4 regions of the Halonatronomonas betaini genome follow, and region 1 is predicted to be linked to each of the others. Evidence: riboswitches for the same ligand, from Rfam matches in the RefSeq annotation. Region 1 holds a riboswitch; each other region holds the start of a gene.
What was found. A riboswitch is a leader RNA that binds a small molecule or an ion and turns the genes downstream of it on or off. The one in region 1 is predicted to bind cyclic di-GMP.
Positions count from the first base shown of each region.

Region 1 (4,023 bases):
TTATAATTTTATTGATAATAATTCAGATGCTATGGATTATAATAATCATGGTACACATGTTGCTGGAATAATTAGTGCTAAAGGAGATAATGGCAATGGTACCGCCGGAGTAATGTGGGAATCAGAATTAATGGCTGTAAAGGTACTAGGTGATGATGGAAATGGCTCTGAATGGTCTCTAGCCCAGGGAATTCTTTATGCTGCCGGTCTTTTAGATAATCAACCAAGGCAGACTGCTGATATTATAAATTTATCTTTAGGTATGAGTGATCCTAATCATGTCCCTAAAACTCTAGAAAGGGCTATTGAAAGAGCTGCTGCTGAAGGCATAATAATTGTCGCTGCTTCTGGAAATAATGGCTCCAGAGGAGTTATTTATCCTGCTGCATTCCCAGAGGTTATTGCTGTAGGAGCCCTTGAAGAAAATGGCTCAGATATGCCTGGGGTTGCAAGTTATTCCAATTATGGACCTGAGATAGATGTAACTGCTCCTGGATCATTGATTTATAGTACTCTAGTAGATGATAAGTTTGGCTATATGTCTGGCACTTCGATGGCTGCACCCCATGTATCTGGTCTTGCTGGCTTAATGCTAAGCGAAGGTATTAGAGCTAGAGATGTTAGATCATTACTACAGGATACAGCAATTAAACTTGGAAACGATGATTATAGTGAATCATACGGTTACGGTATGATAAATTCATATAAATCTGTTTATCAGGCTAATAAAATTAATATTATCCTGGGAAATGAAAATGGCGATGGATATGATATAATTAGCAAAACTAAAGTTGATCTTAATCAGTCTAAATTTATAATAGAAGATGTTCCTTCAGGTGAATATGAAGTAATCGCCTGGATTGATATTAGAGATAATGGCAAATTAGAGAATGGCGATTATTTTGCCTCTACTGGTAAAGTAAATATTGAAAGTGATGATTATCTTTTTGAGTTTGTTTTAGAGGAGTATTACAAATAAATATAATTAGTTTATAATACTTTTCAGCAGTGTCTCCAAATCATTGGAGGCGCTTTTTTTATTTTGCTATTATTTATTCAAAAAGCATAAATATAAATTTTATTATTAATACTATAATTTATGATTAATAGTAATGTTAATGCATTTCTTACAATCTTTTTCGATACTTTTCGACAATATAGGTAGTAATAACCATTCTTCTTCTTGAATAATTATGTTAATATTAGTTTACAAAATAAAATATAGAATCCTTTGATAAAGGCACGCCTGTTGTAAAGCAGGTTCGCAAAGCCTGAAGTCCATTTATATTTGGGTGGTTCAGCTACCGGAGGGAGTGGAATTTAACTTATACTACTCTTCGGAGTAGTTTTTTTATTATAACTTATTTTCAAAGGAATTCATTTAAGGGGGAATCTAAAACATAACTTGCTGGTTTAACAAATATTATTTAAATGATTGTTACGTCTAACCTAATAATCATTAAACAGAAATAATTTCGATATGCAACAATTAATTATAGAAAATAAAATTAGTTTACATCTATTATTACTTTTAAAAAACTAAATAGATTCCTTTGAAAAAGGCACGCCTGTTGTAAAGCAGGTTCGCAAAGCCTGAAGCCCATTTATATTTGGGTGGTTCAGCTACCGGAGGGAGTGGAATTTAACTTATACTACTCTTCGGAGTAGTTTTTTTATTATAACTTATTTTCAAAGGAATTCATTTAAGGGGGAATCTAAAACATAACTTGCTGGTTTAACAATAAATATTACTTAAATGATTGTTACGTCTAACCCAGAAGCCTCAATACAGAAATTAAATACAATATACAGAAATTAATTATTAAAAATAAAATATAATAAAAGAGGGTCTGATTAAAAAAATGGTTAAAAAAAATAAAATATATATGATTTTAGTTTTATTATGGGCAGTCACTTTTGTTATGTCCGGATGTTCAAGTACTAATTCACCTATCGTCGATAATTCTCCCGTCAGTGAATTTAATGTTCTAGTTCATGAGCCTGGAGCTAATTTTGAAGAAGATTTGAATTATTTTAAACTTGCAGATACTGAAGTAAGCCTGGCAGGTAAAACAACTAATACTGATGAAAGTGGAGTCGCAAGATTTAATAATATAAAAAGCGGAAGCCAAACATTAACTATAAGTAAAGCCGGTTATGAAGATTTTTCTCAAAATATTGATGTTACTGAAAACGCACTTCCTGCTAAAATAAATATTATTCAAGTAAATAGTGCAAAATTACAACCTAATATTAGAGAATTCAATCTAGCTAATCCTGAAAATATTAATACCAGTATTGAATGGAACGGCTCTAATAACGTCGAAGGTTTATACAGAATTTTAAGTGATGATGGCTTTGATACAAAAAATCTTCTTGATAGTAATTTAACAACTTTTAATAAGGCAAACAGTACTTTAATAATTGACAAACAATACTTCCTTAATTACGAAAAAGGAGATAAAGTAGAAATATTTATTAGCTTTGATCAAGGCAGCGATTCATTACTTACTATAAATATTGTGGAAAATGAAATTGAAGAAGATGCTAAGATTAATCCATCAAAATTTGATTTTAATATTGATGACCAGAAAGATATTGAAACAATAATTACTTGGAATAAAGCAGGTGAAGTTGATTATATTGAATCAGAAATTGATGATGACTACTATGACGTTGATATTAAAAACGACTATATCTTAAATGAAGAAACAAATTCTTTAGTTATTACTGCTGACGAAATTATGAGCAACAACCCTAAAGTCGGTCATGTTCTTAAGTACACTATACATTTTGATGTCGGAGATCCTGCTGAGTTATTTGTTACTATAATAGGAGACGGACAAGAAGCCGATAACGGAGATGATGAGGATGAAGAAGATGACGATAACCAGAATGGCGACGATGACGAAGATACAGAGGAGCCTGAGGAGCCTGGAGATGGCGATATAACTATTACTGGTACTTTTGATTTTCAGCATAATTTACCAGAATCAATCGTTACAGGCAGTTCAGTAAGTTCTGAAAATGAAGAAATTTGGCAGGCTAATATTCTAACAAAAAACGAAAAAAACGAATTAATTATTAGATTTAGAGCTGGCTTATCTGAATCTGAAGCTAATGAGAAAGTTAAAAAGCATGGCTACGAGCCTATTGATTATATGCCAGAATTAAATGCTATGCTTGTAAAATTGCCTGATAAGAATATAGCTTCAGAGGAAGTAAATCTCTTCAGTAACGACCCTGAAGTTCTTTCAATATCTGAGAATAGTCAGTTAGAAATTTTAGACTACAGAAATCCAAACGATACTTATTACGATAGACAATGGGGCAATCCAGTTATGAGATTGCCTCAGACCTGGAGAGATAATACTGGCAGCAGTAGAGTAAGAATCGCTATTCTCGATACCGGTATTGATCATACACATCCTGATCTCTTGGATAATCTAAATGTCACTGAAAGTTATAATGCTGTTAACAATAATGACGATGCAATGGATTACCATAGTCATGGAACTCATGTTGCTGGAATAGTAGGTGCTGTAGGAAATAATGCAAGAGGCGTTGCTGGAGTTATGTGGGATGTAGAAATGTTACCTGTTAAAGTTATGGGCGATGATGGTTCTGGTTCTTCCTGGGATGTAGCAAGAGGCATCTTATATTCAGCAGGTTTAATGCAAAATAGACCTATAAAACCTGTTGATGTAATTAATATGTCTTTAGGAAGTTCAAATTATAATAGTACTATTCATGATGCTATAAAGAAAGCCCATAATGAAGGGGTACTCATTGTCGCTGCAGCAGGTAATTCAGGAAGAAGAGGCGTTAGTTATCCTGCCAGATATGATGAAGTAATAGCAGTTGGTGCACTTGAATTAAGGTCCAACGAAATAATGTTGGCTCATTATTCCAGTTATGGCCCTGAGATTGATGTTGTAGCTCCCGGGTCACAGATTCTCAGCACAATACCTAACAGTTCTTTACAATACAAATCAGGTACTTCAATGGCCGCCCCTCAGGTAG
Region 1 covers NZ_JADPIE010000007.1:36,910-40,932, reverse strand. The annotation lists gene I0Q91_RS11675 (S8 family peptidase) at 1-979, shown strand, start outside; cyclic di-GMP riboswitch class I at 1,230-1,309, shown strand; cyclic di-GMP riboswitch class I at 1,552-1,631, shown strand; gene I0Q91_RS11670 (S8 family serine peptidase) at 1,863-4,023, shown strand, end outside.

Region 2 (4,023 bases), on a different contig from region 1:
TATCTTCATAAGCAAAGCCCCTGGCATATCCAGTATCAACAACAGCTCTGGCATTAAACCTGGTATTATCCAGCCTCAAATCAATCGATGGCTCATCATCAGTCGCCATTCCTTCTAAGATAAACTCAAAGACCTCTTTATCAATAGTGGCTGCAGCATAAGATTTCAATCCAGTTCGCAAGCCCCAATCATTCCGGCCAAAGGCCAGACCAGAATTCAACTCAGCCCCAACACCTAAACCATTATCACTAATAGATTCTAAAATATTTCGTTTCCTGGAATCATCAAGATAAGCATTTAAATTATCAAAGACCTGATTAAAAGTCCAGGCATTATTGAAAGCTCCACCATAAAATGGATTCAACTGCAGAGCATAATCATAATCAGTCAAACTCAACATCGCCGGATTCCTGTCAATATTATCTGTCTCCCCAGGAAAGAGGGAGACCGGTGAATTTGCACTAACTGACACAGAAGCAACCAACATAATCGCTATAACTAAAACAACTAATTTTTTCATCTCTGTCTACCCCCTTAATCCTGAGAATTAACTCTGACTGTCACATTCGACCACATCTTCAATTCAATTCTATCATTCGTTGAAAATCTCACCGGTTCATCTTCATCTATAGGTATCTTTATTCTAAAGCCAATATAAATTGGGCTCTCTTCAGTTAAGGCCTCAATAAAGTCTTCATCAAGTTCTTGCTGATAACGATATCTCTGATTATCTTTTTTAAGATTAATCAATCCAGAACTATAAATGCCCTCATTTCCATCATCATAAAAATCATCTTTATCAACTTCATCTCCCCTGATAAAGATTTCAATCTCACCACTCAATGGCAACTCATTAACTATCTCCTGAACAATCTCTACCGATCTCAAATTATTACTTAAAGCATCCCTGGTATCTTCATCCAGATCAAATTCTTCAGGTTCAGCCCTATAAATAAAATTATCCAGGTTCTCATCTGCCACAAATTCAAACTCCAGATAAAAATTCATTTTTGCATTGGCTTTAATTTCATTATCCCCTGGATATATTATAAATTTATCATCCTCATTAATAGCTTTTATTCCATCAATTTTAATAGTTAATTTCTCTGGCTGATCATCACTATCAAAAATAAGATCAAATAAATCATCAATTTTACCTTCTGGCAGCTCACTAACTTCTCCAGCTTTTAACTTAAAATCATCCACCTCAACTTCTTCTCCATCCACATCAAATACAAAACCATCAAGTTCAAAGCCTAAACCGTCAATATCTGAAGTCAATTCAATCAAAAACTCAAGCCCACCTGCAGAAGGTTTAATGTAATCGCTAAAATCATCAATATCAAGATCAGTTAAATCAATTTCCTCACTAAATAGTTTGTCATTACCATTTGATTCAATCTCATCATTAATTAATTTAATTGCGTCCTCCGCTTTAACCTCCCAGGCCAAATTAGCAGGATTAATCCCAATTTCAAAATCATTTAAATCGCCAGGAAGAGTTCCACTAAATTCAATTTTACTATCAGACAACTCCTGTAATGTCATGCCAGCAAGGTTTATTTCACCATCTTTATTAGTTTCTCTATCATCAATAACAAGCTTAATATCTTCAAAAGTCAAATCAGAATCTATTATTTCAAATATTAATTTACTATCTTCTTTAAAAACAATATCTTCTGCATCGATTACATCAGAATCAAAAGCAAAATCATATTCTAAATTAAAATCTTCAATTCTAATATCCCACTCAAGATCCTCATCAACCCTTAAACTAACTGAATAATCTCCATCTTTATCGCCTTCTAACTCCACAATAGTAAAGATGATTTCTATTTCAATCTCATTATTATCGTCAGCAAATTTATCTTTATCTATGCTAACTCCATCAAAACTAAAAGTTCTACCATCGATCCGATCTAATTTCTCTCCTGCAAACTCAATCTTCACACCATCATCTGATAACTCAAATTCCTCTGGTATCTCAACAACTATACTTCCATCAGTAAATTCAAGATATTCAAAACCATCGATATTAGTCAATTCACTTACATCAATTTTTTCAGTTTCATCAACCTTAAATTCAGAGTTTAAATTATCCAGTGAGCTAGCATCAGCATTACTCTCTAAATTTATATTATCAAAACTTACATCATCCAGGTTAAATTCAACACCATCTAACTCAGGCTCAAACTCAACAGGTTCAAACTTAAAATCATCAATATTGATCTTTTCATTTATAATTTCTCTATCATCTTCCTCTAATAGGCTAATTTTAAAATTCCCATCTTCATCAGTATCTAAATCCTCATCAAACTCCTTAGCCAGTTCCTCCCCAACATCAACATTTGTCGCCGGCAACAACGGAATCGAAAGATCCAGATCCCATGAAGGCCCGGTTGCATTTTCAACCTCATCAAGCCCACTCTGCCAGTTATCACAGCCAGTTAATCCAACAACTAAGATAAGTACAAAAACCAGCAACATCGTCTTCTTAAACTTCATCATTTTCACTCCTCTTTATGTTTTTTTGATTAAGCTAAATATATTTCTGCAAATTTTTAAATAAAACTTACATATTATAAACTCCTTCTATATTTATTGTATAATACCTTTTTACTATGTTTTTAAAAAATAAAAGTTACTGTAAAATAGCTACAGTAACTAATAAAATCTAAAACTCATCGCAGCCTGGCAATCATCGATAAACCATCTTTAGACCCATAGCTTTGCGCCATTACCTTTCAGTAATTTTGCCAAAATATTTAGTTCTATGCCCTGTTATTAATATTCGCCGTCATCATTAAATATCCTGCAAAAACATAAGAAAAAATACCTATTTAAAGTATTTTACTGATTATTTTTTATCACTAATAAAATTCAGTCCACCCCTACAAACCCTTCAAAGATTTCATCCAATCTATACACTTAAAAGTCTTCTCCGTCACAATAAACCTTTCACCTTCAATATCATCCTCAATGTAACCATTTTCTATAAAAGGACTCATTAAACTCTTTAAATAAGCCAGTTGAATATCCCAGCAATCATCAAAAACTTCTATTATATATTTTTCGAAAGTTGAAATATCATAACCATCAAAGGCTTCAAACCAGAGTTCAAATATCCTTTCCATCTCTTCTTTTTCACTATCAGTAACTGAATCTTTTTCTAATAAACTAACTAAAAAATCATCAACATACAAGACAGAATTTTTATATGAGTAACCCTCAGTCATAAATAGTTCCTCAGGATAATAATCGTTAGAAAATAAAAAATTAATAAAACAAGTTTTAATTATAGTCGACAGCCAGTTAAAATCTTTCTCTGGCAAAGCACTCAAAGATTCATCATCACAATCCATCTCTTCCAGATACATCAGACCACCTGCCTGCTCACACTCAATCCCCCGCAGGTAATTATCTGTCATCAAAATTAAATAACCATCTGACATCGCAATTTTCAAAAATTCATCTCTGGCAACCCTATTGTTCATCATATCCTTAACTTCTTTATCTCTCATCGATATTGACCCATTATCAACCATCTCTATAAACTTATCTTCAACAAATCGCATCAATTCATTTTTCTCCATATAAAATATATTATTCATCTTAATCACCTCTTAATTTTATTAATTAACTAACTATTACTCTCCATATACTCCTGCCTAACCCCCCATTCGCAACCTCAATATCATTCAAAATTTTTACGCCATAATATATTTTTCATAATTAGCAATAATTTCAAACTACCACCCTATTATATTAGATCGTGAATTATTTTGCAACTATTAATTAAACTTTTTACCAGTTGAATAAATATACAAAAACTCCTCTCCAGACCCCCTCCACACCCGACTCTTACCAAGTCCTATCTCTTTGCATATTTCACAAAGTTTTTATACATTAAATATACATGTAAAATGAATATTATGCATTAAAATCTCAATATATGAGACAAAAAAAGCCGGCAGCCCACCAGGGCCACCAGCCATTATTAAAACAATATTATATTTAAACTCA
Region 2 covers NZ_JADPIE010000004.1:46,473-50,495, reverse strand. The annotation lists gene I0Q91_RS07750 (DUF5723 family protein) at 1-520, opposite strand, end outside; gene I0Q91_RS07745 (hypothetical protein) at 535-2,508, opposite strand; cyclic di-GMP riboswitch class I at 2,683-2,768, opposite strand; gene I0Q91_RS07740 (hypothetical protein) at 2,892-3,611, opposite strand.
Region 2: it holds a riboswitch for cyclic di-GMP, as region 1 does, so the genes downstream of both, I0Q91_RS07745 (hypothetical protein) here and I0Q91_RS11670 (S8 family serine peptidase) in region 1, are expected to answer to the same signal.

Region 3 (4,023 bases), on a different contig from region 1:
TCCTGTTAAAGAGATAATAGTCGTTGATGATTCTTCATCTGATAGAACTGGAGAGATCGCCGGAAGTTTCTCCGGTGTAAGAGTTCTGAGAACCCCTGTACAGACTGGAATGAAAGCAAAGGCACAGAAATATGGCTTAAAATTTGTAGAGACTGAGCTTTTAGTAATGCTGGATGCAGATACTGTTTTAAAAGAAGACGCCATTGAAAAGATAGTGCCGGCAACCTATGATGACAATACCTTTTCAGCCTGCGGCTTTGTCATTCCCCAGGATATAGGTAGTATCTGGGAATCAGTTAGACTTGTCCAGTACCTCTTTGGTATCGGCTTCTTTAAGAATACTCAGAATTTCTGGGGCACACTCTTTGTAGTTTCCGGCTGTTTTTCTATCTATAAGACTGAGTTACTAAAATCAATTGATATCCCGGAAGATTCAATAGCTGAGGATTTAGCCTTAACTTTCCAGGCCCAGCTAGAGGGCTATAGAGTAAAATTTATTAAAGATGCAGTCAGTTATCCTAAAGATCCTGACAACTGGTTGACTTATAGAAATCAGATCAGGCGCTGGTACAGAGGCTTCTTTCAATGTTTGAAAATGTATAAAGGCGATCTCTTGTCTAAAAACAAAAAACTATTAGCCTTAACAACTGTCCATCTTTTGTCCAATTTTCTCTGGATATTTTTAGTCGTAGGTTTTATAACAATGACCATTCAGGGCAGTACCGGAATTTATTTATATCAAGCAATCTTTTATTTTCTATTATTTGATTTTTCCTTTACAGTATTTATGGTTTTAAAGGGAGCTATAAAATACAAGAGAATCAGACCGGCCCTGGCTGGAATTCCCTTTTACTGGCTATCGCTAATAATCGATAATGTAATCTTTATCGAATCAGGTTATATAGAGTTATATCGGAACAATAAACTTGTCGTCTGGCATAAAGGTCATTGAATTAGAAGGAGGTCGTTTATATGTATATACCATCAGGTTTATCCAGTTTATATCTAATGGGAAGATTTGCTGTAGTGATTTTAATTGTAGGTCTAGTTTTAGCTATGGGTGGAAGTGGTGCTGACATGCCCGAGCAGATGGTAACCTTTGCATTTACTGATGGCGATATTTCCGTAATTGAAACTGCTCATCCGATTTTGAGTAGATATGATTATAGAGGTGATGTCTATGTTGCAACTAATAGTATTGGAAGCCCTGGTAAATTAACAGAAGAAGATTTACTTGATTTATATGAAGCTGGCTGGGGTGTTGGATCCCATGGCCTTGTTTATCAGGATCTAGCCCTCCTTAGTGATGAAGAGGTTTTAGAACAACTCCAAGAGTCAAAACAGATTTTATCTGAAATAGTTCCAGAAGTTTATGGATCTTATCTAACCCATGATAATTATACAAATCATACTTTAGATTTAATTGCTGAAGTTTATCCAGCCACTGTAGTCAGTTATTGGAAAGCTGTAAATGAGATTCCAATGAATGCCGGTGACCAGCACAGAGTTATGGCTTTAGATATTAATAACCTTGCTTTAAATGGTGTCAAAGCTATAATAAATCTAATGGAAGAAGATCAATGGATAATGCTTTCATTGACTGGAGTAGGCAGGAATCATAACTGGTCAGAAGAGGACTTTACTGAATTAGTCGATTATATTGCAGAGAGAGATTTTGTTGCTGTAAATCGGCCTGATGCTGAATAGCTAGTGATAAATATTATAAAGTTTGACTTTCAATAATATAGTTTTCTCAATGATTAACTATTAATATATTATAGCTAAACCCCTTTCGCTAAAATCAGAAAGGGGTTTTCTGTTGATTTTTAGTTGACAATGCTGATTGATTAATATATATTAATACTAAGGTATGCTTATAGAAGATAAATGAGATTAATAGTAATAAATCCTTGAAAAAGGCAATCCTGCTGAGAGGCAGAGTCGCAAAGCTAGATGCCCGTCTAAACGGGTAGTTCGGCTACCGGAGGGATAACATGAGGAAGTTTTTATTTATTATTTATATTTTAGTTATAATTTTAGTTTTTACAGGTTGTGGCTCAGCAAGTAGCTCAGATATTTTAAGGCAGGATAATCTGACCGATGAGTATCTCAGTGAAGATGAACTGGCTGAAATAGTCAGGGATAATTATAATAATGGCCAGAGAGAAGCTATCTGCTGGAGTGAATTTATTGCTTCAAATCATGAATTAGGGCTAGGAGAAGTAATTTCCGATAATGTAGTTGAAGCTGACGATAGTATGGTCTTAGTCTCCCCGGAGAATAACTTTGATGGTGGCCAGAAAAGAACTGTTGATAGAATAGGCTATGGCAGTTATATTGCCAATCTAAAGACAGATTATGCAGCCGGTTCCTATACAGCTTTCTTTATGTATCAGGGTGTAGCTGAAAAAAATGATGAAATTGATATTGAGATATATAATGATGGTTCCAGGCGGGTTGATTTTGTGATCTGGAAAGATGGAGTTAGGACTAACTATGTCCAGCGGAAGCTTGATTTTGACCCAACTGCTGATTTTAATGAATACAGAATAGATTATCAACCTGATTATGTAGCCTTTTTTATAAATGGAGAGCTAATGGCCTTATTTACTGATGATATTCCTGGAAGTGAGATGTATCTGCTTGCCAATCACTGGTGGCCAGAATGGCTTGAGCCTGATGAGGAGCATGGTGAGAGCAGAAATTATCTCAAGCAGATTGAGAAACTTATATAATCACTTTCAATTACAATTATATAATTTTGTATAGTACGACTTTATGAATATTACCCCTGGCAGTTTTCTGTCAGGGTTTTTTGTATTTATGTGATATTTACCGGAAAGGTCCAGGAAGGTCTAACCAGGGCTGGGGGCTTATTTGACTGACAGCCTAATCTTTGATAACATTATGTCACTAGTAGTGACAAATCAAATTGTCATTACAGGTGACATATTTATAATATGGAGGAGAAATAAATATGACTATTAATTCTGATGAAGAACAGGGGAGTAATCAAATGGAGAGCAAAGCAGTTGATCCTAAGAAAGAGACAATCACAGATGGCCGCAAATCAAGACGGGAGCAGAATAAAAGAAAAGTCCTGTCAACCTTTTTAAATTTAATTGCTGAAAAAAGAACTCTGCCTGATACAGGAGAAATAGCAAGTGAAGCTGGCGTTTCAAGGAGATCAATATTTCGTTATTTTAATGACTTAGATGAATTAATCGAAGAAGCCTACCATTACAAGCTAGATCAAATCAGAGAAAAGTTTCCAGAGCCAGAAGTTCCAATAAAAACCGATAATATAGAGGAAGTAATAACCAGATACGTTAACCATTTAAGCGATATCTATGAATTCACCGCATCAATCAGAAATCTTCTCTCAGAAAGAGGAATGCCACTTGAAGTCAGGGAGCGAATCGAAACTTTAAAGAGCCAGACACTCAGAGATGGCTTAAAAAAATACTTTGAAATCTTTCTAGATGATACTGATATAGAATCCAACTTTATCTATGCCCTGGAATCTTCGTTATCACCAAAGAACTGGGATTATCTTAAGGGCCCCTGTGGGCTAAATATTGAACAGGCCAGACAGGCCTGGGTGGAGATGTTGCTAAGAATTTTTAGCAAATACAAAAATAAATAACTAATATAATATTAGATAATGCTCAAATTTAGCCTTGAACAATCCATATAGTTTCAAGATTAAAAGAAGGAAGTGTTAAAGATGATGAAATTCCTAACTAAACTTAAAAGGAAATCTGGATTTATATCTAAAATATTATTTCTTATCTTAATAACAACCCTTTTAACAGTTCCTCTTATCCGGAGTTCAATGGAAAATGGAGAAGAAGAAATAGAGATTAAGCGTCAGACTGATATCCAGGCATCAGATAATAATGGTGATAATGATCGAGATACCGTTGATAATGATAGTAATCCTGATGCTGCGGATAATTATAGCCCTAACGATAACAATGATTTAGATCAGGCTGATAATAATAACGCCAGTAATTACGACGC
Region 3 covers NZ_JADPIE010000006.1:23,248-27,270, reverse strand. The annotation lists gene I0Q91_RS10500 (glycosyltransferase family 2 protein) at 1-952, shown strand, start outside; gene I0Q91_RS10495 (polysaccharide deacetylase family protein) at 973-1,707, shown strand; cyclic di-GMP riboswitch class I at 1,909-1,986, shown strand; gene I0Q91_RS10490 (family 16 glycosylhydrolase) at 1,995-2,735, shown strand; gene I0Q91_RS10485 (TetR/AcrR family transcriptional regulator) at 2,978-3,646, shown strand; gene I0Q91_RS10480 (efflux RND transporter periplasmic adaptor subunit) at 3,728-4,023, shown strand, end outside.
Region 3: it holds a riboswitch for cyclic di-GMP, as region 1 does, so the genes downstream of both, I0Q91_RS10490 (family 16 glycosylhydrolase) here and I0Q91_RS11670 (S8 family serine peptidase) in region 1, are expected to answer to the same signal.

Region 4 (4,023 bases), on a different contig from region 1:
AGCACCAATGCCAGGGTTAAAGCTAAAAAACCTACTCGAAAGAAATTTCTACTTTTTTTCATTTTATTTATCCTCCTAAATTAATAATGTTTATTATTAATATTATTATACCAAATTTAGAATTATCTCAGTCATATATCAGTCATATTTCAGTCATATCTCAGTCATATTCCAACTTTTTTAGAGTTCAATTTAAAAAACCTGGCATTTTACTGCCAGGCTTCTAAATAATACTATTATATTTTAAAGTTTACTTAATCTGTTTATTCTTCAGAGTTGTCTTCATTTTCGTCTTCTCCGGAATCATCTCCATTTGTATCTTCTTCAGTATCATTTTCTTCAGACTCTTCTAAATCAACAGATGATAAAATAATTGGATCATCTAACTCTATTTTTTCACCAACAATAACCGAAACTGGTTCTTCAAGTATTTTAACTTCATAATCTGAGTCATCAATCACAATTTCATCTTTCATTTCATCTTCATCTTCATCTTCGCTTTGCTCTTTATAGCCAACAAAAGCTCTTAATTTATATTCGCCATCAGAAAGACCTCGGAGCATAAATGAACCAGCATCTCTACCACTAATCTCTTCAATTGAAGTCAATGAGATAGCTTCAGGTTCCGCACCATCTTTAAACTCTTTAGCTTCTGAATCATAATCATTAACATTATATGCTTCAACATAAACATCTCTATTATCAATATCTATAAATTCTTCTTTTATATCTCCATCTTCCTCAAATTTACCTAATACCCGACCAAGAATATTTCCTGCATAATTTTTATCAATTACATTTACAGCCTGTGTATTTAAAATAGCTTTATCTGATCTCCCAGCAAAAACCAGTTTTGTCAGGTCAACATCAAGAACAATCGAAGTAATTGTATCTCTCTCAATTCCAAAATTGTAATCAATCTGAAAACCTTTTTGTTGACCAGCAGGAACTTTCAAAGGCATTTCAGAACCATCATCAAATACTAACCTTGATAAATATCCCTGACCATCTTCATCAGCTAATTTAAGTCTAATTTTATTGTAATTGCCTTCAGGTAAAAATTTATCTCCTAACTTTTTTTCTGTAAATTGAAGCTGTAATAAATCAACTTTTAACATTTCATCTTCTTCATCTTCAAAATTATTAATTGTCTCCCAGCCGCCATCTACATGATTAACATTAACTTCATCGATATAAACATAAACATGTTCAAGATCATTAACAGCATTATCAGCGATAAATAAAGCCAGTTGGCCGGTCTCTTGATCTGTATCTACTCCATCTCCTAAAAAATCACCGGTACAACCTGCTACAACAATCGTAAACAGAATAAGTGAAACAACAAAAATTGTCTTTTTTTTCATTAAATTATTCCTCCTTAGAAAAATCGATTTAATTTTAAATTAAAATAAAAACTGTCGCAAATCAGGCTGCGACAGAAATATAATTGCTGCAACCTGGCAGTCATAGAAAAAAATTCTTTAGACCCATAGCTTTGCGCAAGCCAGCTTTCGCTGACCTTGCCCATATGATTTTTTTATTTTTATTAATTAAAGTATACCATAGTTAAAGATAAATAAAATTGTATTTCTATAAGTGTACCCTTATTTATCGGAATAATGCTCCGAAAGTATCAGTATATTTTGCTCTTCTGGCTGGAGTTTAAATCCATAAAATTCCAGGGCTTTAATTTAATATCTTCTGCCATCTTTCTCTATACGCTACTGTTTCAAAACCTATATTTTTATAAAAGTCAGGTGCTCCTCCAAAACAATACTCTGCTCCTAATGCTTTAGTCTTTTTCATACCTTCAGTCAGAGCAATTGTTGCCAGGCCCTTACCTCTATGTTCAGGCACTGTTGCCAGAGGCTCTAAATAAGCATATTTATTCTGAGTGTCAAACCACATCCCTGCATAACAGGCATATTCTCCATCAGGGGCCTTTATTATAGTTGTTAAATCTTTTCTAAAGTTAGGTCCACTCTGCATTAGCAACCTTCCTTCATAATCATCATCAGGATTAGGACCATGATCAAACCCTTTCCAGAGGCAATCATGTATCTTCTTTATATCATTTTCCTCTTCCAGTGTAAATAATGAATAATCGGATGGCAGGTCAAATTCAACAAAATCTTTTTCATAAGAGAATATAGTTACTATTTCTTTATATTCTTTCTTATAACCATTATTTTGTAATAGATCTCTTTTAACTTTTTCTTTATCTGTAATCCATACATTTAAAATAATCTTTCCATCTTTAATTGTTGATAATTCCTTTTCAACATATTCAAGCATCTCAAATAATAATTTATTATAACCTGGTTTTACAACTAAAAAAGCATCTCCTAAATCCATCTCATAACATGCTAAACCAATGATTTCTCCTTTTTCCTCCCAGATACCAAATCGATGAGCAGATTGATAATTAAAATACGGATGAGTATGGGCATATTCAAAAAATTGTTGTAAGAGATAACTGTTTAATGTGCCTACATTATAAATATCAACTAAAAACTGACTCACTTTTTTAAAATCAGCTAATAACTTATATCTTCTTCTAGTAATCATCTTCTCACCTCTTATTTTGTTTTCTTATATAATCATTCAGGATATTTTAAATTTATCCTGCATGATTTTTGTTATTACATAAATCAATGTTTTATTATGTTAAAAGCCAAAAATTGTAACCAGCTTTATTTTCTTTTTAGTTTTAATCGTCTATAATATTAAATAAATGATAAATAACTATACAGGAGGGTTAAGCATGAAAAATAAAAGGGAAGATATTGTAATGGCAGTATTTATAGCAGATGCCCTATCTTTTGGCTCACACTGGGTTTATGATACAGACAAATTAAAAGAAGAATACACAGGAATCATCAATGAATTCAGAGCTCCAATGTCTAATTTCCATGAAGGTAAAGCAGCTGGAGATTTAAGTCATTATGGCGAACAGGCTCTGGCCCTTTTAAGATCGATCTCTGATAATAAGGGGTTTAACCTTAAGAAATTTAAAGCTGACTGGATAAAACATGTTGAAAATACTGAGATGTATATGGATCATTCGATGAAGGATACTCTGAATATATTTAAAGTTTCAGATACACTTATCGGTGCTGATAATGTTGAGCTCGGTGGAATAGCCCGAAGTCTGCCATTATTTATAGAAGAGGATATTTCTAAAGAAGAATTTATGAATTTAGTCCACATGACTCATAACGGAGAAGTTGTTGATCAGACAGCTGAATTTGTTTACCAGGTGATGAAAGATATTCTGGATGGTAAAAATTATAAAGAGGCCATTGAAAACAATAAAGATATAAATCAATTTATTCTGGATAATTTTAATAAAATTGGTCCTAAAGATAAAATAGTGGAAAATGCCGATGATCGGGGTCAGGGCTGTTCTATTCAGCAGGGTCTGCCGATTGTACTGGATGTATTATGGAATGCCGATAACCTAATGGAAGCCCTGACTTTAAATATCATGGCCGCCGGAGATAACTGCCCTAGAGGAATGGTTATTGCAGCAATAATGGCCGCCAGCGAGGGTTTAGATACTATACCTGCAGAATTGATCGATGGTTTTAATAAATCAAAAGAAGTTAAGGAATTAATTTAATCTAGCAGCTTTAATCTTTCTGCAAGATTAAAAAACTCAAGGTCGGCTTGAACCGGGTAATTATAATCCGGTTTTCTGCCGACCTTTTTTTATATATAATTTGGCTTTATTTGATTAATCAGCCCCAGATGGGCATTAAAATTAATTATATTATCTAGATTTCACAATAAATTTAATAGCTGTACGCTCTTCTCCTCCAATCTCAACTTCTTTAAATGCAGGTATGCAGATTAAATCGATCCCTGCTGGCGCTACAAAACCTCTAGCTATCGCAACTGCCTTAACTGCCTGATTGATTGCTCCTGCACCTATTGCCTGCAATTCAGCAGTACCATTTTCTTTAAAAGTTCCCGCTAAAGCGCCTGCTACAGAATTAGGATTAGAATTTGCTGCTACTTTTA
Region 4 covers NZ_JADPIE010000003.1:416,958-420,980, forward strand. The annotation lists gene I0Q91_RS07480 (fasciclin domain-containing protein) at 1-62, opposite strand, end outside; gene I0Q91_RS07485 (DUF4382 domain-containing protein) at 264-1,364, opposite strand; cyclic di-GMP riboswitch class I at 1,449-1,535, opposite strand; gene I0Q91_RS07490 (GNAT family N-acetyltransferase) at 1,687-2,568, opposite strand; gene I0Q91_RS07495 (ADP-ribosylglycohydrolase family protein) at 2,765-3,622, shown strand; gene I0Q91_RS07500 (stage V sporulation protein S) at 3,773-4,023, opposite strand, start outside.
Region 4: it holds a riboswitch for cyclic di-GMP, as region 1 does, so the genes downstream of both, I0Q91_RS07485 (DUF4382 domain-containing protein) here and I0Q91_RS11670 (S8 family serine peptidase) in region 1, are expected to answer to the same signal.